3 regions of the Clostridium fermenticellae genome follow, and region 2 is predicted to be linked to each of the others. Evidence: predicted binding sites of a transcription regulator. Region 2 holds the regulator's gene; each other region holds the start of a gene.
What was found. The regulator Rex, encoded in region 2, represses fermentation and respiration genes when NADH is low (regulators of the CRP and FNR family bind a similar motif). The targets are predictions, from matches to a motif close to ATTGTTAANNNNTTAACAAT.
Positions count from the first base shown of each region.

Region 1: a site for Rex is predicted at 2,297-2,316, ahead of D4Z93_RS11515 (acetyl-CoA C-acetyltransferase). Genes of this name have one in related genera too.
Region 3: a site for Rex is predicted at 2,011-2,030, ahead of D4Z93_RS00915 (acetyl-CoA C-acetyltransferase). Genes of this name have one in related genera too.

Region 1 is NZ_CP032416.1:2,485,697-2,489,996, reverse strand. Features, by position in the region: gene D4Z93_RS11525 (LuxE/PaaK family acyltransferase) at 1-920, shown strand, start outside; gene D4Z93_RS11520 (acyl-CoA reductase) at 917-2,209, shown strand; gene D4Z93_RS11515 (acetyl-CoA C-acetyltransferase) at 2,341-3,519, shown strand; gene D4Z93_RS11510 (acyl-CoA dehydrogenase) at 3,698-4,300, shown strand, end outside.
Region 2 is NZ_CP032416.1:517,453-521,752, reverse strand. Features, by position in the region: gene D4Z93_RS02565 (electron transfer flavoprotein subunit beta/FixA family protein) at 1-110, opposite strand, end outside; gene D4Z93_RS02560 (acyl-CoA dehydrogenase) at 124-1,266, opposite strand; gene D4Z93_RS02555 (short-chain-enoyl-CoA hydratase) at 1,279-2,058, opposite strand; gene D4Z93_RS02550 (redox-sensing transcriptional repressor Rex) at 2,245-2,877, opposite strand; gene D4Z93_RS02545 (ABC-F family ATP-binding cassette domain-containing protein) at 3,204-4,300, shown strand, end outside.
Region 3 is NZ_CP032416.1:189,244-193,543, forward strand. Features, by position in the region: gene D4Z93_RS00905 (MraY family glycosyltransferase) at 1-739, shown strand, start outside; gene wecB (non-hydrolyzing UDP-N-acetylglucosamine 2-epimerase) at 797-1,945, shown strand; gene D4Z93_RS00915 (acetyl-CoA C-acetyltransferase) at 2,158-3,336, shown strand; gene D4Z93_RS00920 (ATP synthase subunit I) at 3,792-4,166, shown strand; gene D4Z93_RS00925 (F0F1 ATP synthase subunit A) at 4,181-4,300, shown strand, end outside.

The sequences.
Region 1 (4,300 bases), 850 kb from region 2:
CATTTATACCTGTAAATATGTTTAAAGAATTTGATTTACTGCTGTGTAATGAAAAAAATATTGTTAGGGTTCTTAATTCAAGTGCTACTACAACGGGTAAACCAAGTAAAATATATTTGGACAGGATGACATCAATTAGGCAGTCACAGGCTTTAATTTCAACACTTATAAGTTTTATTGGAGGCAATAGAAGGCCTCTGCTTGTAATAGATAATGGTGATGTGAACAGCAGAAAAAATACTTTAAGTGCCAGAGGAGCAGCAATCAGAGGGGTAAGTAATTTTGCAAGTGAAATAACATACGTAATGGATAAAGATGGCGAGGATCTTAAAATAGATATGGATAAACTTCAAACCTTTCAGAGAAAATATGCTGATTCGGAGATATTAGTTTACGGATTTACATATATGATTTGGACGAAATTTGTGAAGGTATTAAAGGAAAAAAATATAAGATTGTCATTTCCGAAAATGAAATTATTACACAGTGGAGGATGGAAAAAGTTAAAATCTCAAAGTGTGTCAAAGGATGAATTTATAAGGACTACTTCAGAGGTTTTTGGAACTGATCCTAAAAATATAATAGATTTTTATGGTATGGTTGAACAAGTTGGAGTGGTGTTTTTAGACTGTGAATGTGGTTATAAACATATTCCAGATTTTGCAGATGTTATAATTAGGGACTTTAACACCCTGAAAGAAGTTGATATTGGACAAACCGGTATTATAGAGGTTATAAGTACACTTGGTTCAAGTTATCCATCTCAAGCCATTCTAACAGAAGACATTGGTGAATTAATTGGAATAGATACATGTAAGTGTGGTAGAAAAGGTAAGTATTTTAAATTTAAGTCACGTATTGAGAGAGCTGAGATACGAGGATGTGGAGACACATTTGCAGAGAGGGTGAATAAGATTTGATAGATTGCTATTCATTAAATGGGAAGATATATAAAAATGCATTAAAATTAAGGGATTTTACTAATATAAAGAGGAATTTAGAAAAAAATTTTAACAACCTTAGAAATCTCCCTCATGAGGTTATTGTTTTAATATTTGATGCTTATAGTAAAAAATTAAGTCTGAATAGAGAAATTTTAAAAATAGAGGGAGTACCTTTTTTATCATTTTATTTAAAAAAAGCAAATATCAATAATTTAATAAAAAGTAGTATTAATAACGCAGAGTGCCTAGATAAATTTGTGGATATTGGGAATGGAAGATTTATAAAGGCACAAGCCAGAGGAATTGTATGTCATTGGATAGCAGGTAACATACCGACTCTTGCAATTTATTCACTACTTCAGTCTCTAATATCTAAAAATTTAAACATTATAAGAGTTTCCAAAGAAACTATAGATATAGTAGTAAAATTATTTGAGTTTTTGGATGATATAAATGTTGAATATAATGGGAAAATATACTCGTCAGATATACTGATAAAAAGCGTTTCTATTGTTTACTTTGAAAGCAGTGATAAAACTTTAAATAAAAGTATGTCATTAACTGCAGATGCAAGAGTAATTTGGGGTGGAGAAAATGCTGTAAATTCATTGACAGTAACTCCTAAAAAAACTACTTGTAAAGATCTTATTTTTGGACCAAAATATTCTTTTGCCGTTTTTGATAAAAGTGCTGCTGAAGGAGATAAACTTGAAGAATATTTGTCACAGTTTGTAATGGATATGGTTTTATTTTCACAAAAAGCTTGCTCATCTCCGCATGTATTATTTGTAGAAAAAAGTAAAATTAAATTAGAACAAATTGTATATATTTTGTCACAGTGTCTTGCCAGGATAAATAATAGATATCCTAATATTATTGACCAGAGTACGGCAGCAAAAATAATAAATAAGAGAGGGATATATTTATTAAGTATTGATAAAAATTTAAAATCCTCTAAAGGTCTTGAATATACTATTTTAATAGATGATAATTTTGTGCTGGAAGAACCGATAGGTGGGAGGTGTATATTTGTAAAGCAAGTAGACAGTATATTTGATATAAAAAGTTTAATTACGCGAAGGATTCAAACGATAGGAATAGCAAGTGATGATAAAGATAAAATATTTAAATTTGCGGATGAAGTAAGTGCCCGCGGAGTTAATAGAGTAGTTAGTGTTGGAACAATGAATAGTTATGGTTACCCCTGGGATGGATATTATATGATAAATGAACTTTTGAGATGGTGTTTAGTAAATATTGAATAACTTATAACTAATATCAACTATAATTTTACATAATTAGATTAATAATTGTTATGATTTTATTGATAATTGATGTATAATAAAATAAAGATTGTTAAAAAAATATTTATTAATGATTGTTAGGAGGATTACTTATGGGAAAAGTAGTTATAGCAAGTGCTGTTAGAACAGCAATAGGAAAATTTGGAGGAACATTAAAAGATGTTTCAGCAGTTGATATGGGAGCAGCAGTTATAAAAGAAGCATTAAAGAGGGCAAATGTAAATTCTGAGAATGTAGATGAAGTTATAATGGGAAATGTACTGCAGGCAGGACTTGGACAAAATCCAGCAAGACAGGCACTTATAAAAGCAGGAATTCCAGAAGAAGTACCGGGATTCACAATAAATAAGGTTTGTGGATCAGGACTCAGGGCAGTCAGCCTGGCAGCACAGTTAATAAAAACCGGAGACGAAGATATTATAGTTGCTGGCGGAATGGAAAATATGTCGAGGGCCCCTTATATATTGAATAAAGTAAGATGGGGCGAGAGAATGGGAGAAGGAAAATTAGTTGATGAAATGATACAGGACGGATTATGGGATGCATTCAACCAGTATCATATGGGAATAACAGCAGAAAATATAGCAGAGCAGTGGGGAATTACAAGAGAAATGCAGGATGAGTTTTCATTATCTTCACAACAAAAGGCAGAAGCTGCAATAAAGGGTGGAAAGTTTAAGGATGAAATAGTTCCAATTACAATAAAGACTAGAAAAGGTGAAAAGGTATTCGATACAGATGAATTTCCTAGATTTGGTTCCACAATTGAGGGATTGGCAAAATTGAAACCATCATTTAAGAAAGATGGGACAGTTACAGCAGGAAATGCATCAGGTATAAATGATGCAGCGTCAGCTTTAGTAATAATGAGTGAAGAGAAGGCAAAGGAACTTGGTATAAAACCTATGGCAACCATACTTTCATATGGAACAAGAGGACTGGATCCAAAAATAATGGGATATGGACCATTTTATGCAACAAAAAAAGCTCTGGAAAAAGCTAATTTAACTATTGATGATATGGATTTGATAGAAGCAAACGAGGCATTTGCAGCTCAAAGTTTGGCAGTTGCCAGGGATTTGAAATTTGATATGAGCAAGGTTAATGTAAATGGAGGGGCGGTAGCACTTGGACATCCTATTGGAGCATCAGGAGCTAGAATACTCACTACATTACTTTATGAAATGAAGAAAAGAAACTCTAAGAAAGGTTTAGCAACACTTTGTATAGGTGGTGGAATGGGAACAGCTCTAATTGTTGAGATGGAGTAGTTTAAAAGGTTAAAAACTAAAAATTTAACTGTGCTGTGCACCATTTTGGGCTGCAGACCTAGATTTTATTTTTAGTATAATATAATTTAATATGGTTGGGGCTATAAAAAGTCTCAGCCATATTATTTGGTAATGAAAAGTTTACAAATCTTTTAAGAATAGATAGGAGGTTAATATAATGAATTTTGGTTTGACAAAGGAACAAGAATTAATAAAACAGATGGCAGCTGAATTTGTAAAAAATGAGGTAGAGCCACTTGCAAAAGAAGTTGACGCAGAAGAAAAATACCCGATAGAAACAATGAGAAAAATGGCAAAATATGAGATGCTGGGTATGCCTTATCCTGAAGAATTAGGCGGAGCCGGTGCCGATTATTTAAGTTATATACTGATAGTAGAGGAACTTGCAAAAGCATGCACAACTACTTCAACAGCGTTTTCAGCACATACATCACTATGCTGCTGGCCAATATATAACTTTGGAACAGAGGAGCAGAAGAAAAAATTCCTCCCGGATCTATTAAGCGGAAAGAAAATAGGCGCATTTGCATTAACTGAACCTAATGCAGGAACAGATTCTGCAGCACAGCAGACAACGGCAAGAAAAGAAGGAGACAGTTACATATTAAATGGCTCCAAGATATTTATAACAAATGGAGGATATGCAGACACTTTTGTAACTTTTGCAATGACAGACAGGAGCAAGGGCACAAGGGGAATATCAGCATTTGTAATTGAAAGGGGAATGCCCGGCTTCACAATAGGAAAAGTAGAAGACAAG
Region 2 (4,300 bases):
TCGGGGTTTATTATAGATGGAACTCCTTCTCTTATAAGTGTCCCGGTTTTTGGATCTATCTTAACTTCGTTGGTATCAGGTACCTGTTTTAAGCAAACTACTATATTCATATGTTTAACCCTCCTATTTCTTTAACAAATTGCCCGAGATAACCATCTTTTGAACTTCTGATGTTCCTTCATATATTTCTGTTATCTTGGCATCTCTCATCATTCTCTCAAGCGGATAATCCTTGGTGTATCCATAGCCACCAAGAATCTGCACTGCCTTAGTTGTTACAGCCATTGCAGTTTCTGCCGCAAACAATTTTGCCTGTGCTGCATCTACTGTAAATGGAAGCCCTTCCTGCTTTCTCCATGCTGCTTTGTATACAAGATATTTTGCTGCCTCTACTTTAGTGTCCATTTCAGCTACATACCACTGCAGTCCCTGGAATGCTGCTATAGGTCTACCAAATTGTTTTCTTTCCTTCATATAGTTTATAGCATATTCAAGTGCCCCTTCTGCTATTCCAAGAGCCTGTGCGGCTATTCCTATTCTGCCGCCGTCAAGTGTTGTCATCGCAACTTTAAAACCTTTTCCTTCTTTTCCTAAAAGGTTTTCTTCCGGTACTTTTAAATCTTCAAATATAAGTTCTGTTGTTGAAGATCCCCTGATTCCCATCTTGTCTTCTACTTTTCCTATTGTGAAGCCGGGCATTCCCCTTTCAATTACAAATGCTGATATTCCCCTTGTGCCCTTGCTCTTGTCTGTCATTGCAAAAGTTACAAAAGTGTCTGCATATCCTCCATTTGTTATAAATATCTTGGAGCCATTTAATATGTAACTGTCTCCTTCTTTTCTTGCCGTTGTCTGCTGTGCTGCAGAATCTGTTCCTGCATTAGGCTCAGTTAATGCAAATGCACCTATTTTCTTTCCGCTTAATAGATCCGGGAGGAATTTTTTCTTCTGCTCCTCTGTTCCGAAGTTATATATTGGCCAGCAGCATAGTGATGTATGTGCTGAAAACGCTGTTGAAGTAGTTGTGCATGCTTTTGCAAGTTCCTCTACTATCAGTATATAACTTAAATAATCGGCACCGGCTCCGCCTAATTCTTCAGGATAAGGCATACCCAGCATCTCATATTTTGCCATTTTTCTCATTGTTTCTATCGGGTATTTTTCTTCTGCGTCAACTTCTTTTGCAAGTGGCTCTACCTCATTTTTTACAAATTCAGCTGCCATCTGTTTTATTAATTCTTGTTCCTTTGTCAAACCAAAATTCATTATATTAACCTCCTATCTATTCTTAAAAGATTTGTCCCTTTTTTCAACAAATGCAGTCATACCTTCTTTTTGATCTTCTGTTGCAAAACAGAGTCCAAATACTGCTGATTCATATGAGAGACCTGTATCTATATCACATTGCATTCCCTTGTTTATTGCCGCCTTACACATTTTAACTGCTATAGGTGCATTAACTGCTATAGAATTTGCAAGATCTTTTGCTTCCTTCATCAAATCATCTGGTTCCACAACCTTGTTTACAAGACCTATTCTGTATGCCTCTTTTGCATCAATCATTTTAGCTGTATATATAAGTTCCTTTGCCATTCCTGTTCCAACTATCCTTGGAAGCCTTTGAGTTCCACCATCTCCTGGTGTTATTCCAAGACCTACCTCAGGTTGTCCAAATTTAGCTTTACTTGAAGCTATTCTTATATCGCATGCCATTGACAATTCACAACCGCCACCAAGTGCGAAACCGTTTACTGCTGCTATTACAGGTTTCTCAAGATTTTCTAGTTTTCTTAAGACTTCATTCCCAAGCATTCCAAATCCTCTTCCGCCTTCTGTATTCATGTCTTTCATTTCAGTTATATCGGCACCTGCAATAAAAGCTCTACCTGCTCCTGTAACTATTACAACCAGTATTTCATTATCTTTAGAAATTTCATCAACAACATTACCAATTTCTACAAAAGTTTCAGTGTTTAGAGCATTAAGTGCTTTAGGCCTATTAATTGTAACTATAGCTATTTTCCCATCCTTTTCAAAGGTAAGATTTTTAAATTCCATCGCTTGCTCCTCCTCATTAATGAAATAATCAATGTTATATAATTAACGCATTTTGTTAATAATATAACAAAATAATATAAAAAATAATTGAACTACGTGAGCTCAATTATTATTATAAACCTTAGCATACAATATTTCAATATAAAATAGTCAAATATTTATAAATTTTACCTTCTATTCAGACAATTATTCTATATCATTTAATAAGCAACTTAAAGTAAGTAAACTATCACTTAGATGAACATCTTCAATCTTTATATCATCCGGGGCAACTAAATCTACAGGAGCAAAATTCCAGATCCCTTTAACTCCATTTTTAACTAAAACGTCACATACCTTCTGGGCGCTATTTCTAGGAACACATATAATTCCAATGTCTATGTGGTTTTCTTTTAAATACTCCGGCAATAAATCCACATCTCTTATTTCTATATCCCTTAACCTTAGCCCAAATAACCTTGGATTGGCATCAAATAATGATTGAATTTTAAATCCAAGTTTGTCAAATCTTATATAGTTTGCTATAGCCTGACCTATATTTCCAGCTCCTACTATAATTGTTCCATATGCCTTAGTAAGTCCTAATATATTCCGTATCTGATTATATAACTCACTTACATTATAACCATACCCTTGTTGTCCAAAGTCTCCAAAACAATTTAAGTCCTGTCTTATTTGAGAAGCCGTGAAACCTATTTTTTCACTTAATTCCTTGGAAGAGATTCTATCAACATCATTCTTCAATAATTCTGTTAAATACCTGTGATACTTAGGTAATCTCTTTATAACAGCCATTGATATATTTTTTTTCTTGTCCATACCGCACCTCTTATTATATATATTTATTATATATTTATTCTTCAGTCACATTATCATTTAATAATATTATACGTCAATTTTTTATTATACCTTTTTAATCACAACTATGCAATATTTATCAAATATATTCAAAAGTATGTTTAATTTATAATATAATAATATGTATTTATAAATATTTTATGTAATTAAAAATTATATAAAATAATTTTTTCTACTTTAAATTGTTATACTATATTAAAATATTCTCTTTCATACTAAAAATTGCACTACAAAAAAATTCGCTGTCATAGTAAAATAGTATTGGTCAAATTAAGGAAGGTGAAAACATGATTATCTTAAGCTGTAAAAATATTCATAAAAGCTATGGAACTGATATTATATTGAACGATATAAATCTCAATTTAAATGAAGGTGAAAAGGTAGGTTTAATAGGTCCAAATGGAGCCGGTAAATCAACACTTTTTAAGATTATAACCGGTCAGTTAGAAGAAGACCTTGGTAATTTATTTATTGACAAAAATAAATCAATAGGTTACCTTTCACAACATTTATCTTTGGAATCTTCTAATAGCATATATGATGAAATGCTTACTGTATTTAGAGAACTTTTAAAATTGGAAAAAAAATTATCAACTTTGGAAAATATAATGAATCAACCATATAATGATAATAATAAGAAACAATATGACAAAGCAATTAAAGATTATACTACATATACTGAAATATATAATAATAAAGGTGGATACACATATAAAGCTGAAATAGGAAAAGTTTTGAGCGGACTTGGATTTAATCAGGATGACTATGATAAAAATATAAGTATATTAAGTGGTGGTCAAAAAACCAGAATTGCTCTTTGTAAACTGCTTCTAGTGAAACCACAAATCTTATTATTAGATGAACCTACAAATCATCTTGATCTAGATGCTATAGAGTGGCTCGAGGATTACCTGAAAATGTACAAAGGCACAGTTTTAATAATATCCCACGATAGATATTTCTTAGATGCTATAACTTCTAAAACACTGGAATTAATAAATGGTCATATAAATTCATATAATGGTAATTATACTCAATATATTGATTTAAAGAAAAAAAATTATGATACACAATTAAAAGCTTATAATCTACAGCAAACTGAGATCAAAAGGCAAGAGGAAATAATCAAAAGATTCAAATCTTTTAACAGAGAAAAAAGTATAAAAGCTGCTGAAAGCAGACAGAAAGCATTAGACAAAATTGAAAGAATAGAACAACCTGACAAAGAACAAAAAATTGATCATATAATATTTGAAACACAAATTAAAAGTGGAAATGATGTTCTGCATATCGAAAACTTAAGTAAAAAATTTAACAAAGTCTTATTTCAAAATTTAGATCTAGATATTAAAAGAGGAGAAAGAACAGCTATCATAGGCGAAAA
Region 3 (4,300 bases), 330 kb from region 2:
ATGGCAAAAACTATTATTTCAGCTTGGGGCATCAATAGCGCTGATACTATATGGAGTAATGATATTTCGTATAACTAATCCTATAGCGAATTCTAATCTATATATAAATGTAAAAGTATTTTCTATACCACTTACTATTATATGGGTAGTTGGAATTACAAATGCTCTTAATCTTATCGATGGACTTGATGGTCTGGCAGCTGGAGTAGCATTTATATCATGTATAACAATACTTATAATAGCATTATTAAATTCAAGAATAGAAGCTTCTGTACTTACTAGCATATTAGCTGGTTCTATTTTAGGATTTTTGCCTTATAATTTCAACCCGGCATCTATATTTATGGGGGATACTGGGGCACAACTATTAGGATTTTTATTAGCAGCAATATCAATAGAAGGGGCCGTTAAATCTGCTGCAGCATTTGCTATAGCAGTTCCAATTCTCGCACTTGGCATACCAATCTATGATACACTTTTTGCTGTAATAAGAAGAAAGATAAATGGTAAACCGATAATGCAGGCCGATAAGGGACACCTTCATCATAGATTGCTTGCTATGGGACTTAGCCAAAAACAGGTTGTGATGATAATGTATTTTATAAGTGCAGTACTTGGAACATTTGCGGTAATAGCTATGCAGGTAAATAGTCAGAGGTCATATTTTTTGCTTTTAATAGTTATGATTATATTGATAATTACAGCGTGGAAATGCGGCTTTTTTAAGCACAGGGAATAGATTATGAAAAATTTTTTAGTTGATGATTTTATTTATGTATAAGATGGAGGTAATTGTATGGATAGAATTAAAATAATAACAATATTCGGAACCAGACCTGAGGCTATAAAGATGGCTCCACTAGTAAAAAAAATGAGAAAAAAACCATGTATAGAAAGTAAAATATGTGTAACTGCACAGCATAGACAGATGTTGGATCAGGTACTTAATTTATTTGATATAGAACCTGACTTTGATCTAAATGTAATGAAGGATAAACAGAGTCTTACGGGAATAACAAGCAGAGTACTGATTGGACTAGAGGAAATATTCAAAAGTGAAAAACCTGATCTGGTTTTAGTTCATGGCGATACAACAACAACGTTTGCAGGAGCACTGGCTGCCTTTTATCAAAAAATTAGAGTTGGTCATGTTGAAGCTGGACTTAGAACATATGATAAATATTTTCCATTTCCAGAGGAGATGAACAGAAAACTTACGGGAGCTATAGCAGATATGCACTTTGCGCCGACTTTGGGATCAAAGCAAAATCTTTTAAGGGAAGGTGTAAATGAAAATAATATATATATAACAGGGAATACAGTAATAGATGCTATGGAATTTACGGTAGATAATAATTACACATTTAACAATAAAGAGTTAAATAATATTAAATTTGATAGAAGAAAAGTTATAATGGTAACAGCGCATAGACGTGAGAATTGGGGAGATGGTATTAAAAATATCTGTAAGGCACTTAAAAGTATTATAGAAGAAAATAAGGATACGGAATTAGTATATTTGGTTCATTTAAATCCTGTTGTGAGGGATACTGTTTATAGTATACTTGGTAATGTAGATAGGGTTCACTTACTTGAACCACTTGATACAAAGGAAACTCATAATTTAATGAATAAGTGCTATATGATTATGACTGATTCTGGTGGACTCCAGGAGGAGGCCCCACATCTTGGTAAACCTGTATTGGTACTTAGAAATGTTACGGAAAGACCGGAAGCGGTAAAAGCCGGGACTGTAAAACTTGTAGGAACAGATTTTAATAAAATAGTTGAATGTGCAAATGAACTCATAAGAGATAAGGATGAATATCAAAAAATGAGTAGAGCAATAAATCCATATGGAGATGGCAAGGCTTCATCTAGAATCGTAAAAGCTATATTACAATATTTTAATATTGAGCATGGAGAATTTAAAGAATTTAACTAGAGGCAATGCTTCTAGTTTATATTTTTTAATTTTTTAAAAAAGTTTGTCTTATTTTTAACAAAAACATTGATAAAAATTTAATTATCAAGTATAATTAAGTAGTAGAGAAAAGGTTACCAATTAAAGATTTTACTTTTAATTAACAATATTTATCGATTAATTATATATTACTTTATCATGTAAAAAAATTTTATTTTTAGGAGGATTTTTTTATGAAAGATGTAGTTATAGTAAGTGCTGTTAGAACAGCAATAGGCAAATTTGGAGGAACTTTAAAAAATACACCAACAACAGAGCTTGGATCAATAGTAATAAAAGAAGCTATAAAAAGAGCTGGAATTAAACCAGGTGATGTCGACGAGGTAATGATGGGAAATGTGCTTCAAGCAGGAGAAGGACAAAATCCAACTAGAATAGCTTCATTAAGAGCAGGAGTACCAGATACAGTACCAGCTTTCACTCTTAATAAATTATGTGGATCAGGAATGAGAACAGTTATATTGGCAGCCCAAGAAATAAAAGCAGGTGACGGAGATGTATTTGTAGTAGGTGGAATGGAAAATATGTCAAGAGCACCATATATACTTACAGGAGCTAGATGGGGTTATAGAATGGGCGAATCCAAGATATATGACCATATGTTAGCTGATGGATTATTCGATGCAATTAACAATTATCATATGGGAGTGACTGCAGAGAATATAGCAGAACAATGGCATATAACTAGAGAAGATCAGGACAAGTTCGCCCTGGAATCTCAGAAGAAATCTCAAGCAGCCATAGAAGCAGGAAGATTTAAGGATGAAATAGTTCCAGTAACAATAAAGAATAGAAAGGGAGATATTGTATTTGATACAGATGAATTCCCTAGATTTGGTTCAACATTAGAAGCACTTGCAAAATTAAAACCATCATTTAAAAAAGATGGAACGGTTACAGCTGGAAACTCATCAGGTATAAATGATTCAGCAGCAGCATTGGTTGTTATGAGTGCTGACAAAGCGAAAGAATTAGGTGTTAAACCACTTGCTAAAATAGTATCATATGGAACAGCAGGATTAGATCCAAAGATAATGGGATATGGTCCATATTATGCAACTAAAAATGCACTTGCTAAAACAGATTTAACAATAGACGACATGGAATTGATAGAATTAAATGAAGCATTTGCATCTCAAAGTTTGGCAGTTTCAAGAGATTTAAAACTTGATATGAGTAAAGTTAATGTAAATGGAGGAGCAATATCACTTGGTCATCCAGTAGGAGCATCAGGAGCAAGAATATTGGTAACATTACTTTATGAAATGGAAAAGAGAAATTGCAAGAGAGGACTCGCAACTCTTTGCATAGGTGGTGGAATGGGTGCTGCCACAATAGTTGAGCGTTTATAGGCTTAACATATTACAGCATAATAACAAATGATAAAACAAAGTAGACACATATTTATATTTTAGTGTCTGCTTTGTTTTTGTATGTGATTTAATTAGAATATAATAAAAAAAATTGAATGATACTTTTAAGTTAAATTAGGTAGTATTGAGTAGAAAATACAAGAAATATGAAATATAAAATAAAAGAAAACGTTTTTGTAAAGTATATGAAAATCAGAAAAAACTTGCTATAATATACTTGTTTGATCATAAATTCTGAAAAATATAATATTTATATAAAATTTATAGTTTTGTTAAGCATTTGATATAATATATTATAATAAAGCGGTTAAAATAAAAAAAGGTAGGTATTTTAACAAAAAATTAAACTTTTAGATTATATTTTAAAGATATATAATTATTATCAACCATTTTTATAGATAAGATAAAAAAACTTCTTTTCGGAGGAAATGACTTTGAACAAGGATATTTTGAGTATGGTAAAGGGCGTTGCTACAATTAATATTATAATAGGAATTATACTAACAGTTATTGTACAGATAATATTTAAAAGATATGGTCTCTTTGTGCTTGTTGGAATGATTATAGCAATACTTAATTTCTTTATAAATTGTGTGTTAAGTGATTTTGTTACAACAAAATTACAACATATTTCTGCAATTTTTTATACTGCAAATTTTATTTTGAGAGTTGTATTAGCAGCTGGAATAGGGTATCTTATATTTGAGTACAATAAATATAATTTGGCAGCATACCTATTTGGATATACTTCCCACATTGTGGGATTATATATATACACAAGCTTTAAAAATAGTCATAATAATCTATAAAAGGATGTGATGAAGTGGAAACTTTCGAGCCATTGTTTACAATAGCTATTGGAGGATTAAAAATAGGTATAACCTCCAGTATTATTGTCCAATGGATTATAATTATTGCTTTATTGATATTAGCGAAGTTTTTT